Regions from separate parts of the Rhizobium sp. R693 genome, predicted to be linked through region 2. Evidence: predicted binding sites of a transcription regulator. Region 2 holds the regulator's gene; the other holds the start of a gene.
What was found. The regulator HrcA, encoded in region 2, represses chaperone genes, less so after heat shock. The targets are predictions, from matches to a motif close to GTTAGCACTCNCNNNNNGNGAGTGCTAAC.

Region 1: the regulator HrcA is predicted to act here: its motif matches at 6,991-7,019, upstream of groES (co-chaperone GroES).

Annotation. Positions count from the first base shown of each region.
Region 1 is NZ_LOKY01000045.1:183,028-194,629, forward strand. Features, by position in the region: gene hisS (histidine--tRNA ligase) at 1-355, shown strand, start outside; gene ATY79_RS23765 (ATP phosphoribosyltransferase regulatory subunit) at 357-1,475, shown strand; gene hisG (ATP phosphoribosyltransferase) at 1,475-2,170, shown strand; gene ATY79_RS23775 (DoxX family protein) at 2,252-2,674, opposite strand; gene ATY79_RS23780 (glutathione binding-like protein) at 2,890-3,600, shown strand; gene ATY79_RS23785 (hypothetical protein) at 3,665-4,111, opposite strand; gene groL (chaperonin GroEL) at 4,922-6,562, opposite strand; gene groES (co-chaperone GroES) at 6,636-6,932, opposite strand; gene chrA (chromate efflux transporter) at 7,257-8,669, shown strand; gene ATY79_RS23805 (TIGR01459 family HAD-type hydrolase) at 8,773-9,621, shown strand; gene ATY79_RS23810 (bifunctional riboflavin kinase/FAD synthetase) at 9,649-10,632, shown strand; gene ileS (isoleucine--tRNA ligase) at 10,904-11,602, shown strand, end outside.
Region 2 is NZ_LOKY01000012.1:143,316-154,917, forward strand. Features, by position in the region: gene lnt (apolipoprotein N-acyltransferase) at 1-1,152, shown strand, start outside; gene ATY79_RS12600 (helix-turn-helix domain-containing protein) at 1,305-1,724, shown strand; gene metK (methionine adenosyltransferase) at 1,909-3,162, shown strand; gene ATY79_RS12610 (tRNA (guanosine(46)-N(7))-methyltransferase TrmB) at 3,159-3,860, shown strand; gene ATY79_RS12615 (DUF1150 family protein) at 3,868-4,125, opposite strand; gene ATY79_RS12620 (Hsp20 family protein) at 4,175-4,606, opposite strand; gene ATY79_RS12625 (nucleoside hydrolase) at 4,868-5,812, shown strand; gene grpE (nucleotide exchange factor GrpE) at 5,836-6,456, opposite strand; gene ATY79_RS12635 (GFA family protein) at 6,673-7,107, shown strand; gene hrcA (heat-inducible transcriptional repressor HrcA) at 7,113-8,201, opposite strand; gene rph (ribonuclease PH) at 8,377-9,096, shown strand; gene ATY79_RS12650 (VOC family protein) at 9,093-9,509, shown strand; gene rdgB (RdgB/HAM1 family non-canonical purine NTP pyrophosphatase) at 9,517-10,161, shown strand; gene hemW (radical SAM family heme chaperone HemW) at 10,170-11,372, shown strand; gene ATY79_RS12665 (DMT family transporter) at 11,369-11,602, opposite strand, start outside.

The DNA of each region.
Region 1 (11,602 bases), on a different contig from region 2:
GGATGGCGACGTCGACGCCATGGGCCGCTACCAGCGCATGACGCAGGAACTGCGCAAGGCCGGTATCCGCGCCGAGATGTTCCAGGGCAACTGGAAGAAGTTCGGCAACCAGCTCAAATACGCCGATCGCCGCGGCTGCCCCGTTGCCATCATTCAGGGCGGCGACGAGCGGGCGCAAGGCGTCGTGCAGATCAAGGACCTGATCGAGGGCAAACGCCTGTCGGGTGAGATCGAGGACAACGCCAGCTGGCGTGAGGCGCGCGTCGCACAGGAAACTGTTGCCGAAGGCGATCTTGTCGCCAAGGTAAAGGAAATTCTGGCGGCGCAGGCCGAAGACCGGAAGAGGGCGGGCTGAGATGGCCCTTATCAACCTGCCGGACTTCTCCGGCGAGCTCCTTGCAGAGTTTGCGGCGCGAAAGACGGAGCGGGTGGACACGCCCGTCATTCAGCCGGCCGAACCGTTTCTCGATATCGCTGGTGAGGATCTTCGTCGGCGCATCTTCATGACTGAAAGCGAGACGGGCGCCAGCCTCTGCCTGCGCCCGGAGTTCACGATCCCCGTCTGTCTGCGCCACATCGAGAGCGCGACCGGCACGCCGAAGCGCTATTCCTATCTCGGCGAGGTCTTCCGCCAGCGACGCGAAGGCGGCAACGAGTTCTATCAGGCCGGGATCGAGGATCTTGGCGACATCAACATTGCCGCGGCCGATGCGCGGGCGATCGGTGATGCGATCGGCGTGCTGGAGCGTGTCGTTCCCGGCAAGCGTCTTGCAGTGACGCTCGGCGATCAAGCGGTCTTCGAGGCGGTCGTGCAGGCGCTTGGCCTGCCGCTCGGCTGGCAGAAGCGGCTGATCCACGCGTTCGGCAATATGAGCCAGCTCGAGGCTCTGCTGGCGAGCCTTGTCAGCCCTCAGTTCGTGACCGGGCTGAGTGACGAGATCGCGCAGCTGATTGCCGCCGACGACGAAGCCGCACTGGTCGCGCATATCGATGCGACCATGCAGGCGACGGGCTATTCGACGAACGCCAGCCGCTCGCCACTGGAAATCGCGCGTCGCTTGAAGGAAAAGCTGATCCTCTCCGAAACGCGCCTCGATGACGCGGCCTTCCGCGTGCTTGAGGAATTCCTGTCGCTGAACGTGCCGCTGATCAATGCCTCGGCGGCGCTCGCTGGCTTTGCCGATGCCGCGGGCCTCAAGCTCGGCAACGCGCTGGCGCGTTTCGACGGCCGCGTGGCGGCTCTGGCGAATGCCGGCGTCGATTTGGCGCTGATCGACTACCGAGCAGCTTTCGGCCGTCCGCTGGATTACTACACCGGTCTGGTTTTCGAGATTGGCGTCCAGGGCACGTCGGCGGTTCTCGCCGGTGGGGGCCGTTTCGATCGCCTGATGACCTTCCTTGGCGCCAAGGAACGCATTCCTGCCGTCGGCTTCTCGCTCTGGCTGGATCGCATCGAAGCCGAGAGGGCTGCCTGATGACGATTACTATCGCACTGCCCTCCAAGGGCCGCATGAAAGACGATGCCTCGGCGATCTTCGAACGCGCCGGCATCAGGATCACCGCTGTCGGTAACGATCGTTCCTACCGCGGACGCGTCGAAGGCTGGGACGACGTCGAAGTCGCCTTTCTCTCCGCCTCCGAGATTTCTCGCGAGCTCGGCAACGGCACCGTCGATTTCGGCGTCACCGGCGAAGACCTCGTTCGCGAGGGCCTGGCGGAGGCCGACAAGCGTGTGGAGTTGTGCGCACGTCTCGGTTTCGGCCATGCCGATGTCGTGGTTGCCGTTCCTGAAATCTGGCTCGACGTCGACACTATGGCCGATCTTGGCGATGTCGCCTCCGATTTTCGTGCCCGCCACGGCCGCCGCCTGGCGATCGCCACCAAATACTGGCGGCTGACGCAGCAGTTCTTCTCCAGCCAGCATGGCATCCAGCTTTATCGCATCGTCGAAAGCCTTGGGGCAACGGAAGGGGCGCCAGCCTCGGGCTCGGCCGATATCATCGTCGACATCACCTCGACCGGCTCGACCCTTCGGGCGAACAACCTGAAAGTCCTGTCAGACGGTGTCGTCCTTCGCTCCGAGGCTTGCTTCGTCAGGGCACGGAAGGAAAGCCACGCGAATGACGCGACAGTTCAGCGGTTGATCGACGCCGTTCGTTCGGCGCTCTGACGCATCTTCGAATAATCGCATAAAAAAACCCGCCGTCTCGTGAACGGCGGGTTTTTCATGCCTGGGAGGATGCCTGATCGCTTAGGCGGCTGCGTAGGCGCCGCGACGTGCGTCGAGCGAGTAGACGCCCGGGCCGTAGGTGGCGAGCAGGATGTAGGCGCCGGCCAGCGTGATGTTCTTCATGACCATGATCTGGTTCAGGATGTTAACCAGTTCCGTGCCGCTGGCGTAGGGCAGGTGGAAGAGAACGGCCGTGAACACACAGAAGCCAGCCAGCAGCCAGCCGACGATCTTCGTCTGGAAGCCAACGAGAACGGCAAGGCCGGTCAGCAGTTCGAAGGCGCCTGCGAGATAGGCGAGGGCGGTCGCTGCCGGAAGGCCAGCCCCGGCGATCATGCCGGCAGTGCCAGCCGCATCGGCGAGCTTGCCGAAGCCTGCCAGGATGAACATGAAAGAGAGTAGGATGCGGGCGCCAAGAATGATGAGGTTGTTGGTATTCGACATGGGACGTTGTCTCCGTTTGAATGACGTCTGAGGTCGTTGTGCCCCCGGCACGCTATCAACCTCGATGCCACTTTGTCGCCTTTTTTTGCCGTAGTGGAAAGATAGACGGAAGGGGACACTTTGTTCTCTAATATTGAACGACAGATAGTGAGTAGGCAGCCTTGCCATCGGCGTTGGCCCTCTTCTATGTTCGGCCACCCAAGATGGAGGCCCCAATGGCAGATCTTTCCGCTTTTCCAATCACGACGCGCTGGCCAGCAGCAAACCCGGACATTATCCAGCTTTACTCGTTGCCGACGCCGAACGGCGTGAAGATATCGATCGCGCTCGAGGAACTCGGCTTGCCCTATGAGCCGCATCTGATTTCGTTCAGCACCAATGACCAGAAATCTCCGGAATTCGTGTCGCTCAATCCGAACGGGCGTATTCCAGCGATCATCGATCCCAATGGTCCGGACGGAAAGCCGATCGGCCTTTTCGAATCCGGTGCCATCCTGCTCTATCTCGCCGAGAAGACCGGCAAGCTCATTCCGTCAGACGCGGCCGGGCGCTACGAGACGATCCAGTGGGTCTTCTTCCAGATGGCCGGAATCGGGCCGATGTTCGGGCAGTTCGGGCATTTCTACAAGTTCGCGGCCGACAAGGTCACGAACAACTCCTACCCGATGGAGCGCTACCGCGACGAATCCAAGCGGCTGCTCAGTGTGCTGGAAGCACGGCTGCAGGGCCGGCAGTGGATCATGGGTGATCTCTACACCATCGCCGATATCGCCACATTCCCGTGGCTCCGGGGCGCCGATATCTTCTACGGCGGCCGGGAGGTGCTGGACTATAAGAGCTTCCCGGCTGTCATGGACTGGCTCGAGCGTTGCATCCTCCGGCCGGCATCCGGAAAAGGCCTGAGTATACCTGCGCGACCTGAGTAAAGCCGAAGCAAGATAGCGACAAGAGCCGGTCCCACAGGGGCCGGCTCTTGTCTCGTGGACGCTGCTATTGGCGGCGCGCAAACTCGTTGCCGACATTGGTCTTGAAACGCGGAAAGACGAAAACGCCAAGCATGCTGCCGTGGTAGGCATCGTCATGCCCGTTCGACTCGCCCATGCAGAACAACGGCTGACGGAAGCCATTCGACATTATGATCGTCGTCGAGAAGCAGAAGGACGACGAAAGCGTAGCGGCCTGCTCGAAGAGTTCCAGGATGTGTGCGTGATCCTTGGGGTCATAACAGCGCATGAGGCTGAGAAGCCCGCATTCCCGGGCCGGTAGCCCGTGCAGCAGGGCGCTCGATTCCTTGAGGTGGATCACGCCGCTGGAAAAGTCTGCGACCCAGGTTTCCGAAATGGAAAACTGCGCCAGCATTTCAGGATCGTGATTGCTGATATCCAGTGAGCCCGGCATGAGCGGTGCCGCGGCGTTGGTTTTCGCGATTTTGAACAAGTTTTTCCCCAGCTTAGGTACAGCTTCCCCCGCTGCACGTCCGGCAAAAATGAGCAGGTTCAAGCTGCACCGCGCTTCATGCACGGGCACCTGCGAAATGGGGTCTGGATTGCCGGTTCTTCTAACGGAACCGTTTCCAATTTCGCCGAAAGCTTACACAACTTATGATGTATCGTCGGGAGGGGTTCTTCCCGAGCTCGGTCTCGCGCTCTTGTGGTCGGGATCGTTGTCGGTCGCGACCGTCGGCCGATGAACGCGCGCCGAATGCAGCGCGGATTTATAGGCACTTTTATGCAAACGGCAACCGGCTTTTTGCATGCCGCTGGTCTCTACTGTGAGTGGAAAGGGAGCTTGCGGTGGTGTGGAGATTAAAAGAAAGCCAAAAGACTGCAATTTTTGAGGGTGTAAACGGTTTCAGTTGCCGTCGATGCAGTCAAATCTGCATGAAATTGCATCGAAATGGAAAACAGCCTCCGGACGAAAAAATGCAAACCCGCAAGCTTTGCGAAAGCCTCGCCAAACGCGAGCTACGCTCAGATATCTGCTTAAACGTTTCAGCTAACAATTGAAAAACACGCTCGACCGCAATCCCGCGAATCAGAGTCGAAACGAAAAAGGGCGGTCCGAAGACCGCCCTTCCTGTTCCGGGAAAACCGGAGATAGATCGATGAAGCTTTATGGACGACTTCAGCGATAGGCTTTCGCCTATCACATTATGTCCATGCCGCCTGTTCAGCGCGCTTGTCGCACTGAACCACTTGAAGTGCATGGGCGAAGCTTTACGGACATACCTGCGATAGGCTTTGCCTATCACATCATGTCCATGCCGCCCATGCCGCCCATGCCGCCTGGCATGCCAGCCGGAGCGTCCTTCTTCGGCAGCTCGGCAATCATGGCTTCGGTGGTGATCAGCAGCGAAGCAACCGAAGCTGCGTCCTGCAGAGCCGTGCGAACAACCTTGACCGGGTCGACGATACCCATGGCGATCATGTCGCCATATTCGCCGGTCTGAGCGTTGTAACCGAAGTTGTCCTGGCCCTTTTCGAGGATCTTGCCGACAACGATCGAAGCTTCGTCACCAGCGTTCTCGGCGATCTGACGGGCCGGAGCCTGCAGAGCGCGGCGAACGATGTTGATGCCGGCTTCCTGGTCGTCGTTCTCGCCCTTGACCGAGATCTTGGCGGAGGAACGCAACAGGGCAACGCCGCCGCCCGGTACGATACCTTCCTGAACAGCAGCGCGCGTCGCGTTGAGCGCGTCGTCGATGCGGTCCTTCTTTTCCTTCACTTCGACTTCCGTCGAGCCACCGACGCGGATGACGGCAACGCCACCAGCGAGCTTGGCAAGACGCTCCTGCAGCTTTTCGCGGTCGTAGTCGGAGGTGGTTTCTTCGATCTGGGCCTTGATCTGGGCAACGCGGCCTTCGATGTCGGACTTGGCGCCCGAACCGTCGACGATCGTCGTGTTTTCCTTGGAGATCGAAACCTTCTTGGCGCGGCCGAGCATGTCGAGCGTGACCGACTCGAGCTTGATGCCGAGGTCTTCCGAGATGACCGTGCCGCCCGTGAGGATCGCGATGTCTTCGAGCATGGCCTTGCGGCGGTCGCCGAAGCCCGGAGCCTTGACAGCAGCAATCTTCAGGCCGCCGCGCAGCTTGTTGACGACGAGCGTAGCAAGAGCTTCGCCTTCGACGTCTTCAGCGATGATGAGGAGCGGCTTGCCGGTCTGAACGACAGCTTCGAGAACCGGGAGCATAGCCTGGAGGTTCGAGAGCTTCTTCTCGTGCAGGAGGATGAAGGCGTCTTCGAGGTCAGCAATCATCTTTTCCGGGTTGGTGACGAAGTACGGGCTGAGGTAGCCGCGGTCGAACTGCATGCCTTCGACGACTTCGAGTTCGGTTTCAGCGGTCTTGGCTTCTTCGACGGTGATAACGCCTTCGTTGCCGACCTTCTGCATTGCTTCAGCAATGTCGAGACCGATCTGCTTTTCGCCGTTTGCGGAGATCGTGCCGACCTGGGCAACTTCTTCCGACGTGTTGATCTTCTTGGCCTTGGCCTGGAGATCCTTGACGACTTCGCTAACAGCGAGGTCGATACCGCGCTTCAGGTCCATCGGGTTCATGCCGGCAGCAACTGCCTTGGCGCCTTCGCGGACGATTGCCTGAGCGAGAACCGTTGCGGTCGTCGTGCCGTCGCCGGCGATGTCGTTGGTCTTCGAAGCAACTTCGCGGACCATCTGGGCGCCCATGTTTTCGAACTTGTCTTCCAGTTCGATTTCCTTGGCGACCGAAACACCGTCCTTGGTGATGCGCGGAGCGCCGAAGGACTTGTCGATGATGACGTTACGACCCTTCGGGCCGAGCGTTACCTTCACTGCGTCAGCGAGAATGTCGACGCCACGCAGCATCTTTTCGCGCGCGGTGCGGCCAAACTTGATTTCTTTAGCTGCCATGATTGAAACTCCTGAATTCGAGTTGTCCGGGCTTTGGGCCCGTAGCTAAAATCGGAAAGGGGAAAACGGCTGATTAGCCGATGATGCCCATGATGTCGGCTTCCTTCATGATCAGAAGGTCTTCCCCGTTGATCTTGACTTCGGTGCCGGACCACTTGCCGAACAGAACGCGATCGCCAGCCTTGACGTCGAGCGCGACGACCTTGCCGGACTCGTCACGAGCGCCGGAACCGACGGCGACGATTTCGCCTTCCTGCGGCTTTTCCTTGGCGGTGTCTGGAATGATGATGCCGCCCTTGGTCTTTTCTTCGGACTCAACGCGGCGAACGACGACGCGATCGTGAAGGGGGCGGAAATTGGTGGTTGCCATTGTCTAATCCCTCGATCAAATGACACTCGCGGGCCGAGAGCGGCCCGCACGGATGGGTGTTAGCACTCCTCATTGGTGAGTGCTAGCGAGGCAGCATTTAGGAGTGGCCTATCGGGGAGTCAAGAACGGCCGCAATTTTTCTTTGCCGTCCTCGCAAACAGCCTTAACAGCACATCCTTGTCGGAAGTGCGACAGGCTGCGCGGTGATCAAGCTTTCCGTGAGCTTCTATCTCTGAAAAAGCTAAGTGCAGCCCTTTGGCGCCCGGATTGTCGTAAAGGCGTGCCGATGATATCGAGCGCCTTGGGGCGAGAGGGGCGACAACCGTGAACGAGGCGATCGCGGCAGAGGAAAGCGTGGCGGTACCGACGCTGCGACAGGCAGCGCGCGTCTGGGCGCGGATTGGCTGTCTGAGCTTCGGCGACCCGACCGGCCAAATCGCTCTCATGCATAGGACCATCGTCGACGAGAAGCGCTGGATCTCTGAAGAGCGCTTCCTGCTTGCGCTGAATTTCTGCATGCTGCTGCCAGGGCCCGAGGCCCAGCAACTAGCCACCTACATGGGCTGGCTGATGCACGGCATACGCGGTGGCCTTATTGCCGGCCTGCTGTTCATATTGCCTGGCTTCCTTGTCATCCTGGCGCTGTCGAGCCTGTACGCCGTCTTTCAGGAAGCGACCTGGCTTCCTGCGCTCTTCTTCGGTGTGAAGGCGGCGGTCGTGGCAATCGTCATCGAGGCATTGCTCCGGATGGGACGCCGAGCGTTGAAGGAACGCTTTCATTATTATGTGGCCGGAGCATCGTTCCTGGCTCTCTTCCTTCTGAACTTGTCGTTTCCCCTGGTTATCATCCTGGCCGGAGCAGCAGGTCTGCTATGGACGAGGCATCGCCAGCGTCGATTGGCAGCGCCAGCCTTTCCGCGAACCTCTCCGCACAGGCGTTTTCCGGCGGTAACGACGCATGCGATCGCAAAGCCGCTTGTAGTGCTCGTGCTCTGGATCCTCGTCTGGCAGTCACCGCTCTTTTTCATTCGTGGCCTCGACGCGCCTACGGATCTGATCGCCGAAACGCTGAGCGGCGAAACCAACGTCTTCGGTGCGATCTTCGTCTTCTTCTCCAAGATGGCCGTCATTACCTTCGGAGGCGCTTACGCCGTTCTGACCTATGTCGCGCAAGTCGCCGTCGGTCATTACGCCTGGCTTCAGCCCGGTGAGATGCTCGACGGACTGGCACTTGCTGAGACGACGCCCGGGCCGCTCGTCCTTGTCCTCTGCTTTGTCGGTTTTCTCGCTGGCTACCGCAACCCCGTTGCCATGGCGCCGCTGGCCGGTGGTGTTCTCGGCGCCTTCCTCGCCGCATGGGCAACGTTCGTGCCGAGCTTCGTCTGGATCTTCGCCGGGGCTGCCTACATTGACAGGCTGCGGAACAATGAGAACCTCTCGGCCGCCCTTTCGGCGATTGCAGCGGCCGTGGTCGGCGTCATTCTCAATCTTGCCATATGGTTCGGCCTGCATGTGCTTTTTGCCGAGGTCGGTCGCGTGGCGCTCCTTTCCGGCAAGACCGGGCTGCCGATCGTCAGCGTCGCCTGGCCACAGTGGTGGACGCTCGATCTCGCGGCGCTCGGGATATTCGTGCTGGCGTCCGTCGTGCGCTTTCGCTTCAAGGTCGGCATCCTGGCAGTCATCGGCGTGTCCACCGCTGCGGGTCTGTTGGTCAAGGCTGCCATCGCCGTCCTCTAGTCGATGGGTTCCGGTTTTTTGCAGTTGCTCACTGCAAAATGCCTTGCCATCGCGGCATGCCTTTGCGATGTCAGCCGTGAGTTAACGAGATCGGGAAATCGGAATGGCCAAGCGGATCGAGAACTTTGCGGAAATCACCAGCCAGTATGATGCGGTGTTCTGCGATGTCTGGGGTGTCCTGCACAACGGCGTCGATCCCTTCCCGAAGGCGGCGGCTGCACTGGAGGCAGCGCGTGCGGAAGGACTGACCGTCGTTCTCATCACCAATTCGCCACGCATCGCTCCGCAAGTTGTGGCGCAGCTTCGCCAGATCGGTATCCAGAACGGCGCCTACGACCGGATCGTCACATCGGGCGACGTGACGCGCGGCCTGATTGCCGAGGGGCCGAAGAAGGTGTTTCTGCTCGGACCGGATCGCGACCTGGCAATCATCGAGGGGCTTGGCGTGGAACGCGTCGATGCCAGGGATGCGGACTCCGTCGTCTGCACCGGCTTTTTCGACGACGAAACTGAGGCTCCGGAAGACTACACCGAGATGCTGAAGGCGTTCCAGGCGCGCGGTGTGCCGATGATCTGCGCCAACCCTGATCTGGTTGTCGAGCGCGGCCACAAGATCATTCCCTGCGCCGGTGCGATGGCGGCTTACTACAATCAGCTCGGTGGACAAACGCGCATCGCGGGCAAGCCGCACAAGCCGATCTATGATGCCGTATTGTCGGTCGCCCGCGAGGCGCATGGCGAGTTTCCGAAGAGCCGCGTCCTCGCGATCGGGGACGGGATGCCGACCGATGTGCGCGGCGCTCTCGATTATGGCCTCGACCTCCTATATATCAGCGGCGGCATCCATGCGAAGGAATACACGCTGAATGGAGAGACCGATGAGGCGATCCTCACGGCCTACCTAGAGCGCGAAAAAGCGACCCCGAAGTGGTGGATGCCCCGTCTCGCATAAAGAGCCCCGCACAAGAAAAGCCAGCCGATGACCGTTTTTCACCGCAACGAAACTCGCGAACCCTTGCCGGACCACCTGCGTGGTGGTGTGATTGCCATTGGCAACTTCGACGGCGTGCATCGCGGGCATCAGTCCGTGCTGAACCGGGCCCTGGAGATATCGCAGCAGCGTGGCATTCCGGCACTGGTCCTGACCTTCGAGCCACATCCGCGCACTGTCTTCCGTCCCGATCAGCCGGTCTTTCGTTTGACGCCCGCACCGCTCAAGGCGCGTATCCTCGAGGCGATCGGCTTCAATGCGGTCATCGAATATCCCTTCGACAGGGAGTTTTCGCAGCGTTCCGCCGATGATTTCATCCATTCGATCCTCAAGGATTGGCTCAGCGCATCCGAGGTCGTGACGGGGTTCAACTTTCATTTTGGGCGTGGCCGGGAAGGCGGTCCGGCCTTCCTGATGGATGCCGGTCAAAAATACGGGTTCGGCGTTACGCTGATCGACGCATTTCGCGACGAGAATACCGATGTTGTCTCTTCGAGCCATATTCGCGAACTGCTGAAGGACGGCAACGTTAGCGAGGCGGCCGCAATGCTCGGCTATCACTTTACAGTGGAAGCGGAAGTCATTGGCGGCGAGAAGCTTGGTCGCCAGCTCGGCTTCCCGACCGCAAACATGCAATTGCCTGCTGAAGCCGATCTGAAGGCCGGCATCTATGCCGTTCGCTTTCGTCTTGCCGATGGCACACTGCATGATGGCGTCGCCAGCTACGGTCGCCGTCCGACGGTCACGGACAATGGTGCGCCGTTGCTCGAGACCAACGTTTTCGATTTCAGCGGCGACCTTTACGGGCAGATCTGTTCCGTTTCCTTCTTCGGCTATCTGCGACCCGAACTGAAGTTCGATGGCCTCGATCCGCTTGTGGAACAGATGAACCGCGACAAGGAAGAGGCAAGGGCACTGCTTGCCGGCGTGCGGCCGCTCGGTGAACTCGACCTCAAGATCTGCTTCCACTGAATTTGGGACGGCGGCGCTTGCTACGCGCTCATCGGCGTTCGCCCGCGACACCATGAAATCCCTCTTCCTTTTCCCTGCAAAAGCGCCTATGAACCGGCGCGATGAACAAGTTCCGGCTGGCGATCACGATACGAATTATCGGCCCGGCCTTCCGCGCGCGCTAAGCGGCCGGAAGGTCCGGGTTTTCGGCGCTTGGACGACGAGCGCCTCCGTCACCAATTTTCAAGCCCGTTGCGCCCGCTTCCGTGGCGCCTAGAGACGATTGCTAGACATGACCGACACAGCCGAAAAACTCGACTACTCGAAGACCCTCTATCTGCCGGAAACGGACTTCCCGATGCGCGCCGGCCTGCCGCAGAAGGAGCCGGAAACCGTTGCCCGCTGGCAGCAGATGGGTCTCTACAAGAAGCTGCGCGCTTCCGCCGCTGGCCGTGAGAAATTCGTGCTTCACGACGGCCCTCCCTACGCGAACGGCAACATCCATATCGGCCACGCGCTGAACAAGATCCTCAAGGATGTCATCAATCGCTCGTTCCAGATGCGCGGCTACGACGCCAACTACGTCCCCGGCTGGGACTGCCACGGCCTTCCGATCGAATGGAAGATCGAGGAGAAGTACCGTGAGAAGGGCAAGAACAAGGACGAAGTTCCGGTCAACGAATTCCGCCAGGAATGCCGCGACTTTGCTGCTGGCTGGATCAAGGTCCAGTCGGAGGAGTTCAAGCGCCTCGGCATCGAAGGCGACTTCGACAACCCGTACACGACGATGAACTTCCACGCGGAATCGCGCATCGCCGGCGAACTGCTGAAGATCGCCAAGTCAGGCCAGCTCTATCGCGGTTCGAAGCCGATCATGTGGTCGGTCGTCGAGCGCACGGCGCTCGCCGAAGCTGAAGTCGAATACGCCGATGTCGAAAGCGATATGATCTGGGTGAAGTTCCCAGTGGCTGATGGCCCCAGCGAACTCAAG
Region 2 (11,602 bases):
AGCGTCCTTTTCACCGGCTTTCCCTGGAACGCTGTCGGCTACGGCATGACGCCCGTGCCTCTCATGATGCAATCGGCGCATGTCATCGGCATCATGGGTATAACGTCGCTCTCGGTCTTCATCTTCGGCGCGCCTGCGCTTCTCGGAACACGTCAGGGCGCGAAGCTCGGCCTTTCATTGGCAGCCCTGCTTTTCGCGGCGCATATCGGCTACGGCGCTTATGTTCTCTATGGCCCACAGCCGACGCCCGCAGCCGACTCCAAGAGCCCGGTCATCCGTCTCGTTCAGCCGATGATCGAACAGACGGCGAAGATGGACAGCGACGCTGATCGCGCTGCTATCTTCGAAAAACATCTGAAACTCTCCGTCGAGCCTCCGAAGGACGGTGGGCGGAAACCAGACATCATCGTCTGGCCGGAGACGGCCATTCCCTTCATCCTGACCGACAATCAGGATGCGCTCAGCCGGATCGCGGACACCCTGGACGACAATCAGATCCTGATCGCCGGCGCCGTTCGGGTGGAAGACACGGGGCCGGGCAATCCGCCGCGCTACTACAATTCGATCTATATCATCGACGGTCGTGGCCAGATCGCAGGCGCCGCCGACAAGGTGCACCTCGTGCCGTTTGGCGAATACGTGCCCTTCGAAAGCATCCTCGACGATTTCGGCATCCAGAACGTCGTTGAGATGCCGGGTGGCTTCTCACCCGCCGCCACGCGTCAGCTGCTGACTTTGCCGACGGGGATCAAGTTCTATCCGCTCGTCTGCTACGAGATCATTTTTCCCGATGAAATGACAGGCGACCTTGGCGCGGCCAATGCCATCCTCAATGTCACGAATGATGCGTGGTTCGGTGCAACGCCCGGCCCCTACCAGCACTTTCAGCAGGCCAGGTTGCGTGCCGTGGAGGCCGGTTTGCCGCTGATTCGCAACGGCAACAGTGGAATTTCAGCGATCGTGAACGCCCGTGGCGAGGTCATTGCCGGACTGGGCCTCAATGAAACCGGCTTCATCGACGCAACCATTGAGAGCTTCAGCGCGGAACGCGATCCAGGCTACCCGCGCCAAACTTACTTCCGGTTGATCGAAATACTTCTGTTTGCAATTGCGCTCGTTTCGCGTTTTGGTTTTGTTTTCAAGCAGAATTGACCGAAAACCCCTAAAATTGCATAGTGGTTGGGATCGGCGTTCTTAGCGTATGTTTCAAGGTGGTTAATCAGGACTTTGCAACGTGACGTTTTGGGGATGGGTTTGGGCATGCCGGTTTAAACAAGGTTGAAAATTATTGTTAGGGCAGGACCATGATTGAGAACAAGAAGAGGCCGAACCCCATCGACGTCCATGTTGGCAGTCGCATTCGCCTTCGTCGAACAATGCTAGGAATGAGCCAGGAAAAACTCGGGGAGAGCCTCGGCATCACGTTTCAGCAGATCCAGAAATACGAAAAAGGCACCAATCGCGTCGGTGCGAGCCGCCTTCAGAACATCTCCAGCATTTTGAACGTCCCCGTCTCCTTCTTTTTCGAGGACGCGCCAGGCGAACAATCCTCCGGTCTATCCGGCATGTCGGAGGCCTCCAGCTCGAACTATGTGGTCGACTTTCTTTCATCGTCCGAAGGACTCCAACTCAACCGCGCCTTCGTGAAGATCACGGACCCCAAGGTCCGTCGCAAAGTGGTCGAACTTGTGAAGGCGCTCGCCGCCGAGGCCGACAGCGAATAATCGCCACTCAAAATTTGGAGCAAAATAGGAAAGCGGTCGCAACGGCCGCTTTTTGGCGTTTTTTGGGCATATTTTGCCACTTCGCCGCAGATATAAAGATATATTTATGTCCTTGTACGCTTGTTTTTCGTGTACGAACTGAGTACCTACTAGGCAGCTTTTGTTCTTTGAGGGGAATCCCGGAATGCGCGCGAATTACCTTTTCACCAGCGAGTCAGTTGCCGAAGGTCACCCGGACAAGGTGTGTGACCGGATCTCCGACGAGATCGTGGATCTGGTCTACCGCGAAGCAGCCAAGACCGGCGTCAACCCCTGGGGCGTGCGCATTGCCTGCGAGACGCTGGCAACGACCAACCGAGTCGTGATCGCCGGTGAAGTGCGCCTGCCGCCGAGCCTGATGAAAAAGGACAAGGACGGCAAGGACGTCATCAATCCTTCGAAGTTCAAGGCCGCTGCCCGCCGCGCCATCAAGGACATCGGCTACGAGCAGGACGGCTTCCACTGGAAGACGGCGAAGATCGACGTGCTCCTGCACTCGCAGTCCGCCGACATCGCCCAGGGCGTCGACAATGCCGCCGACCAGCAGGGTGACGAAGGTGCTGGCGACCAGGGCATCATGTTCGGCTACGCCTGCAAGGAAACGCCTGACCTCATGCCGGCGCCGATCTACTATTCCCACAGGATCCTGCAGCTGCTCGCCACGGCCCGCAAGAAGGGCGACGGCGAAGTTGCAAAGCTCGGCCCGGATGCCAAGAGCCAGGTGACGGTGCGCTACGTCAACGGCAAGCCCGCCGAAGTCACGTCGATCGTTCTCTCCACCCAGCACCTCGACGAAAGCTGGGACTCGAAGAAGGTTCGCGCAGTCGTCGAGCCCTATATCCTCGAAGCTCTCGGCGATCTGCCGGTCGCCGACGATTGCAAGTGGTACATCAATCCGACCGGCAAGTTCGTCATCGGCGGTCCCGATGGCGACGCGGGCCTGACCGGCCGCAAGATCATTGTCGACACCTACGGCGGCGCTGCTCCGCACGGTGGCGGCGCATTCTCCGGCAAGGACACGACCAAGGTCGACCGTTCGGCCGCCTATGCTGCCCGCTACCTCGCGAAGAACGTCGTTGCCGCCGGTCTTTCCGATCGCTGCACGATCCAGCTCTCCTACGCTATCGGCGTCGCACAGCCGCTGTCGATCTATGTCGACCTGCACGGCACTGGCAAGGGCGTGACGGAAGACCAGGTCGAAGCCGCTATCCGCAAGAACATGGATCTGTCGCCGACCGGCATCCGCCGTCATCTCGACCTCAACAAGCCGATCTACGCCAAGACCTCGGCCTATGGCCACTTCGGCCGCAAGGCCGGCCGCGACGGCTCGTTCTCCTGGGAGCGCACTGACCTCGTCAAGGCGCTCAAGGAAGCCGTTAAGGTCAAGGAAGCAGCATGACCGACATGGAACGCCGCGGACGCGCGACCGAAGCCTTCTTCGGTCGCCGCAAGGGAAAGGCTCTGCGCGAACATCAGGCAGAGCGACTGAACACCCTGCTTCCGGCGTTCCTCATCGATCTTTCAGCGGCTCCGCCCGACCCGCTGAAAACTCTCTTTCCGGTGTCGACCGAAAGGCTGCGCCTGGAAATTGGCTTCGGCGGCGGCGAGCATCTGATCCATCGTGCCGTGGAAATGCCCTTCACTGGCTTTATCGGCGTCGAGCCTTTCATCAATTCCATGCAGAAGCTGCTGACGAGCGTCGACAAAGCGGGCGCCAAGAACGTCCGTGTCTATAACGATGATGCGACGCAATTGCTGGATTGGTTGCCTGATGCCTCGATCGACCACATCGACCTGCTCTACCCGGATCCGTGGCCGAAGCGGAAGCACTGGAAGCGCCGCTTTGTATCGAAGACCAATCTCGACCGCTTCCACCGCGTCCTAAAGCCGGGCGGGCAGTTTTGCTTCGCGTCCGATATCGATACTTACGTCAACTGGACGCTACTCAAGTGCCGCGACCACGGCGGCTTCGAATGGCTCGCCCAGAATGCTGCGGATTGGCTGACGCCCTACGAGGGCTGGCCGAGCACACGCTACGAGGCCAAGGCGCGGCGCGAAGGCAGATCTTCCGCCTATCTCACATTCAAGCGCGTCTGAGCCTGCCTTAGTGCAGGCTCACCGTTTTCAGCTCATCCTCGGCAGCCTTGAAGAAGGTGCTCGAGCGGTTGTCCGTCAACAGGATCGGCGTGCCATCGGCGCCGAAAAGCGCCCATAGGTCAACGCTCGGATCGATATCCGGCGCTTCAGGGAAGCACTTGGAGACTTCTTCAGACCGCATTTTCCGGATGTAGGCGACCTCGCCGTTGCCGATACCGGCAAGTTCGGTTTTGGTCAGGTGAGAATTGGCTTCTTTCATCAACATTCCTGTACCTCCAACAGAAGGGACCAACGGCTCAAGTTGCGCCGTTGTCCTACTGTGAGACCGAAATGTTAATTTTCTTCACCATACGGCTCGGCTCTGGGCGGATGAGATCCACCGACAATAATCCGTTCTTGAGGCAGGCGCCCAGAACCTGCATCCCGTCGGCCAAAACAAAAGTCCGCTGGAACTGACGCGCGGCGATGCCGCGATAAAGGTAATCACGTTCCCCCTGATCGACTTGGCGACCCCGGATCGAAAGCTGATTTTCCTCGACCGACACGTCCAGTTCTTCTTCGCTGAACCCGGCAACGGCAAGGGTTATACGCAGCCTCTCCGGATCACCGGAGGCGCGATTGGCGGCGACGCGCTCGATATTGTAGGGGGGGTACCCGTCGCTAGCCTTCGAAAGGCGCTCAAGCGTCTTTTCCATGGCGTCGAAGCCCAAGAGCAAAGGGCTCGCGAAAGGCGTAATGCGGCTCATCGTCTTCAAGTCCTTGATTCAAGCGACCTTGCCGGACCTGAAGAACAGCATCCGATTGCCCCCAATATGGGAATTGCTGGCGACGGACGCAAGGCGGATATCCGCACTCACTGCCGGGGAGCGCGCAGGGGTCCGACCTTGACAAAGCAAGCGCCGCCTCGCATCAAAACCTGCCCGTACCGGCTGTGCCGATTTGCGACGGGAATATAAATAAACGGTGCATGCCAGGAAGACGCGCACCACGAGGATGGAACGATCGGAATGGCAGACCCTAGAAAGATCATCATCGACACTGACCCCGGCCAGGACGATGCCGCCGCCATCATGCTGGCCTTTGGCAGCCCGGAGGAACTCGCCGTTCTCGGGATCACCACCGTCGCCGGCAATGTGCCGCTGTCCTATACGAGCCGCAACGCACGCATCGTCTGCGAACTCTGTGGCCGGACCGATACGAAAGTCTTTGCCGGCGCCGACAAGCCGATCGCGCGCAAGCTGGTCACCGCCGAGCACGTGCACGGCAAGACCGGCCTCGACGGCCCTGTCCTCGACGAGCCTGTCATGCCGCTGCAGGCGCAGCATTCCGTGGATTTCATCATCGAGACACTGCGCAGCGAGCCGGAAGGCACGGTGACGCTGTGCACGCTTGGGCCACTGACCAACATCGGCCTGGCTTTCCAGAAGGCGCCCGACATCATCCCGCGTGTCCGCGAACTGGTCATGATGGGTGGCGGCTTCTTCGAAGGCGGCAACATTACGCCGGCGGCCGAGTTCAACATCTACGTCGATCCCGAGGCCGCCGACATCGTCTTCCGTTCCGGTGTTCCGATCGTAATGATGCCGCTCGACGTCACGCACAAGCTTCTGACGCGCAAGGACCGCGTCAAGCGCATGGCCGATCTCGGCACGCGCCCGGCCATCGCCATGGTCGAGATGCTGGAATTCTTCGAACGTTTCGATGTCGAGAAATATGGTTCCGACGGCGGTCCGCTGCACGATCCGACGGTTATCGCCTACCTGCTGAAGCCTGAGCTTTTCAAGGGCCGGACCTGCAATGTCGAGATCGAGGTAAAATCGGCACTGACAGTCGGCATGACCGTCGTCGACTGGTGGCACGTCACCGACCGCAAGCGCAATGCGCGGGTCATGCGTGATGTCGATGCGGACGGCTTCTTCGATCTGCTGATCGAGCGTTTCGCCCGCATCTAATGCCTATAGGGGCGCCAGAGAGATCAGGCGTCCTTCTGGTCGAAAACCGAATTGGTTTCGGACTCGACGAGCTTCGGGCCGCCCTTGGCGACGCCGACCATGGCAGGACGCAGAACGCGTTCACCGATGGTGTAGCCGGCCTGAACGACCTGTACGACCGTGTTGTTCGGCACATCAGGGTTCGGCACTTCGAACATGGCCTGATGGAAGTTCGGATCGAACTTCTGGCCGACCGGCTCCAGCTTGCGGACACCGTGGCGCTCGAGCGCAGACAGCATCGAGCGCTCCGTCATCTCGACGCCTTCGATCAGCGTTGTCAGACCGGCGTCGGCGGCAGCCTTCGCTTCCTCCGGAATCGCATCGATGGCGCGGCGCAGGTTGTCCGAGACAGCCAACATGTCTCGAGCAAAGCCAGCGGCTGAGTAGGTCTTGGCGTCCTTGACTTCCCGCTCCGTGCGGCGGCGCAGGTTATCCATCTCCGCGGCAAGGCGCAGATAGCGGTCGCGCAGCTCTGTATTCTCGCCCTTCAGAAGTTCCAGCGGATCGGGCTGTGCTGTGGCTTCGTTCTCGACGTTTGCGGCGGCGTCCGCTGCGGCTTCGACCGCGGCTGCGTCTGGTCCGTTCTTCGTCGTTTCGTCAGTCATGACGTTCTCCGGTGATTGGTGTCTTTTAGGATGTGCCCGATATCGAGCTTTGACGGGCAAAAATCAAGTCTGCGTGACCGAAAAGCACGTGATGCAGGGCAACTCGTGCAGGGTTGATCGAGAGGGCTAGCTTGACTTGCCCGCTCTAAAGTCATTTATTTTAGCCGTATCTAAATCTTTGGTGCTTCGACCTTTCCAGGTCAGGGAGCTGCTACCATGAGCGATCAGAAAAGCTATTCCGGGCGCTGCTTCTGCGGCGCCGTGGAGATTGTTGCTACCGGCGAACCGGTGGCTATGGGTTATTGCCACTGTGCCTCCTGTCGACATTGGTCGGCGGGGCCAGTCAACGCCTTCACGCTCTGGCAGCCGCACACTGTCCGCGTTACCAAAGGCGGCGAGCACGTGGAGGGCTACCAGAAGTCCGATACGAGCGTGCGGAAATTCTGCGAGTTGTGCGGCGGGCATCTCTACACCGAGCACCCCACCTGGGGCGTCACCGACGTTTACGCGGCACTTCTGCCCGATCTCGACTACACTCCGACGCTGCATGTGAACTATCAGGAAAGCGTGCTGCCTATCCGTGACGGTCTGCCGAAATACAGAGACATGCCCGCGGAGATGGGTGGCTCTGGCGACATGATGCCGGAGTAGCTGTCCTACTTCGCGCCGCGTGACAATCGTGTCATCAGCTGAGCAGTATAGTCGACCATCGGGACAATGCGTGAGTAATTGAGCCGCGTCGGCCCGATGACGCCGACGGCACCGACAATGCGGTCGTCGTCATCACGATAGGGCGCGACGATCAGCGACGAGCCGGAGAGCGAGAAGAGCTTGTTTTCCGAGCCGATGAAAATACGCACGCCCGGCCCGCTCTCGGCGAGATTGAGAAGCTCCAGCAGGCTGTCCTTCTTTTCGAGGTCGTCGAAGAGCATGCGCAGGCGGTCGAGATCGTCAGCGCCCGCGAGACCGGCGAGGAGATTGGCGCGACCGCGAATGATGAGCTGGGCCGGCTTGCCTTCGTCGGCACTGCCGGACCAGACGGCGATGCCGCGCTCGACGAGATCCTGCGACAGTGTATCGAGTTCGCTGCGCACCTCGTCCTTCAGTCGGCTTAATTCATTTCGCAGTTCCGGCAGCGTCTGGCCGGTCATGTGGGCGTTCAGGAAGTTGGCGGCCTCGGTCAATTGCGACGACGTCACGCCGGCCGGGAGCTCGATGATGCGGTTTTCCACCTGGTCGTGATCGCCAACGAGGACCGCAAGCGCCTTGGTTGGCTCAAGCCGGATGAATTCGACATGCTTGAGAACGGGATCGCTTTTCGAGGTGATAACAAGTCCGGCGCCGCGCGAAATGCCCGAGAGCATGCGGCTAGCCTCGTTCATCATCAATTCCATCGGATTGTCACGGCTTTCGGCGCGCACCTGGCGGTCAATGCTAGCGCGGTCCTCGGCCGAGAGGTCGCCGACCTGCATGAAGGCATCGACGAAAAAGCGCAGGCCCATCTGCGTCGGCAGACGACCGGCACTGACATGCGGCGAATAGATGAGGCCGAGTTCTTCCAGATCGCTCATCACGTTGCGCACGGACGCCGGCGATAGCGACATCGGCAGGATGCGCGACAGGTTGCGGGAGCCGAGCGGTTCACCCGTTTCCAGATAGCCCTCGACGATGCGGCGAAAGATTTCCTTAGAGCGTTCATCCAGCGCAGCCACTGCATCTGAAACCGACGTCGATCTGAACTCCATGAAACCTTGCGTACCCGTGCTGACGATGATCGGACAAAATATAGCCAATCTCCCCGCAGCGGCAAAAGGGAAATTGCAAATGGGCGCTGCCAATCGTAGAAGCTCTCAACACCATAGCACGCATGATTTATCCGAAGGCTGCTTGTGTCTTCGGCATGACGATTAGGAGAGTAGTATGCGGCCCTCAGGCAGAAAAACCGACCAGATGCGCAAGGTCTCTTTCGAGCGCAATTTCTCCAAGCACGCGGAAGGTTCCTGTCTGGTGAAGTTCGGCGATACGCATGTGCTGTGCACGGCTAGCGTCGAGGAAAAGCCGCCGGCATGGCTGCGCAACACCGGCAAGGGTTGGGTCACGGCCGAATACGGCATGCTGCCGCGCGCCACCGGCGATCGCATGAAGCGCGAGGCGGCATCGGGTAAGCAGGGTGGCCGCACGCAGGAAATCCAGCGGCTGATCGGCCGCTCGCTGCGCGCCGTCGTCGACCTCAAGGAGCTCGGCGAGCGCCAGATCACCCTCGACTGCGACGTCATCCAGGCTGATGGCGGAACGCGCACGGCATCGATCACCGGCGCCTGGATCGCGCTTTACGACTGCCTCAAGTGGATGGAGAGCCGCAACATGCTCAAGGTCGAGCGCGTACTCAAGGACCATGTCGCGGCCATCTCCTGCGGCATCTTCGCGAACCAGTCGGTGCTCGACCTCGACTATCTCGAAGACTCCTCGGCCGAGACCGACGCGAACTTCGTGATGACCGGAGCCGGCGGCATCGTCGAAATCCAGGGCACGGCCGAAGGCACGCCTTTCACCGACGAGGAATTTGCTTCGCTGATGGCACTCGCCAAGGGCGGTATTGCCGAGCTCGTCGCCATGCAAAAGCAGGCGATCGCCGGATGAACGACATGCTGGAAGGCATGCTGGAGACGGCGCTCTATGCCGATGATCTCGACAAGGCCGAAGCCTTCTATGAAGGCGTTCTCGGTCTTTCGAAGATCTCGCGGGGCGGCAACCGGCATGTCTTCTTCCGCTGCGGCGCCGGCGTGCTGCTGATCTTCAACCCCAAGGAAACGATCAAGCCGCCCTCGCCCACCGCGCTGCAGGTGCCGCCGCACGGAACGACGGGTGCAGGGCACGCCTGTTTCCGCGTCTCTGGGGGAAATCTCGATGTGATCGCCGCCCGGCTGAAGTCCGACGGTGTCGCCATCGAATCCGAAGTCACCTGGCCGCAAGGCGGCCGATCGATCTATTTCCGCGATCCGGCGGGCAACAGCCTCGAATGCGCTGAAGCCCGCATCTGGGGAATCGAATAGGACAATCATGCGCAAGCTCGAAACCAAGACCATCGTCGTTGCCAGCCACAATGCCGGCAAGATCCGGGAAATCCAGGACCTGATCGGCCCGTTCGGCTTCACCGCGAAGTCAGCGGCTGAACTGAGCTTCGTGGAGCCTGACGAAACTGGCACCACCTTCGAGGAAAACGCGAAGATCAAGGCGCTCGCTTCTGCTGAAGCCTCCGGGCTACCGGCGCTGTCGGATGATTCCGGCCTCGCCATCGATGCGCTTGGCGGCGACCCTGGCGTCTACACCGCCAACTGGGCCGAGAAGCCGGACGGCACCCGCGACTTCACGATGGCGATGGAAAAGGTCGAGGCAGCAATGGACAAGGCCGGCGCCTCAACGCCGGAGCAGCGCACCGCCCGCTTTGTCAGTGTGCTCTGCCTTGCCTGGCCGGACGGCCACACGGAGCTTTTCCGCGGCGAAGTCGAAGGTGCTGTCGTCTGGCCGCCGCGCGGCAGCCAGGGCTTCGGCTACGATCCGGTCTTTCAACCCGAGGGCTATGACACTACCTTTGGCGAGATGAGCGCGGAAGAAAAGCACGGCTGGAAGCCGGGCGATACAGAAGCCCTGTCGCACCGCGCCCGCGCCTTCAAGATTTTCGTCGAAACCTGCCTGGAAGCCTAAGGGCAAACGTGGACATATTGGAACAGCCTGACCTGACGCGCTATGCCGCTCTTCTGCCCGATACCGGCGAACCCGGCTTCGGCGTCTACGTGCATTGGCCGTTCTGTGCCGCCAAGTGCCCCTATTGCGATTTCAACAGCCATGTCCGCCACCAGCCGGTCGATCAGGAGCGCTTCACCGCGGCCTTCCTGAAGGAGATGGCGATGGTACGCCAATTGAGCGGACCGAAGACGGTGACGAGTATCTTCCTCGGCGGCGGCACGCCGTCACTGATGAACCCTTCGACGGTTTCGGCCATTCTCGACGGCATCGCCAAACATTGGCATGTGCCCGATGGCATCGAAATCACCATGGAGGCCAACCCGTCCAGCGTCGAGGCGGAGCGTTTCCGCGGCTATCGCGCCGCCGGCGTCAACCGTGTCTCGCTCGGCGTCCAGGCGCTGAACGACCGCGATCTGAAGTTCCTCGGCCGATTGCACGACGTTGCCGACGCCTTGAAGGCGATCAAGTTGGCGCGTGACATCTTCCCGCGCATGTCCTTCGATCTGATCTATGCCCGCCCGAACCAGACCGTCGACGAATGGGAACGCGAGCTGAAGGAGGCGATCTCCTACGCGGTCGACCACCTCTCGCTCTACCAGCTGACGATCGAGGAAGGCACGCCCTTTTACGGCCTTCACAAGGCTGGCAAGCTTATCGTTCCGGATGGCGATCAATCGGCGCTGCTCTATGAAGCGACGCAGGAAATCACCAATAGAGAAGGGCTGCCTGCCTATGAGGTGTCGAACCACGCGCGCCCGGGTGCGGAAAGCCGCCACAACCTCACCTACTGGCGCTATGGCGACTATGCCGGCATCGGCCCCGGCGCCCACGGGCGGCTGACGCGCGGCAGCATGAAGATCGCGACCGCGACCGAGCGGAAGCCGGAAAGCTGGCTCGATCTCGTCGAGCGCGACGGCCATGGCACCATCGATCAGGAGCAACTCGGCTACGAGGAGCAGGCGGACGAACTGCTGCTGATGGGGCTGCGCCTGAAGGAAGGCGTCGATCTCGCCCGCTGGCAGCAGCTTTCCGGTCGCGATCCCGACCCGAAGCGGGAAGAGTTCCTGCTGGAGCACGGCTTCATCGAGCGGATCGGCAATTCCAGGCTTCGCTGCACGCCATCAGGGATGCTGATCCTCGATTCCGTGGTCGCCGATCTCGCCTGCTAGGCAGGTCGCTTTCTGCCAAGCGAGAACAACCGCCCGTCGATCGCCGCAAGGCCAATCGCGATCATCGCCATGCCGATCAGGTGCTTGGCCTGCAGCTGCTCGCCGAGAATAGCCGCTCCGAGCAGGATGGCGCTGACGGGGATCAGGAAGGTCACGAGCATAAGGTTCGTCGCGCCCGCAGTTGCCAGGATCCGAAAGAACAGCACATAGGCAATCGCGGTCGACAGCAG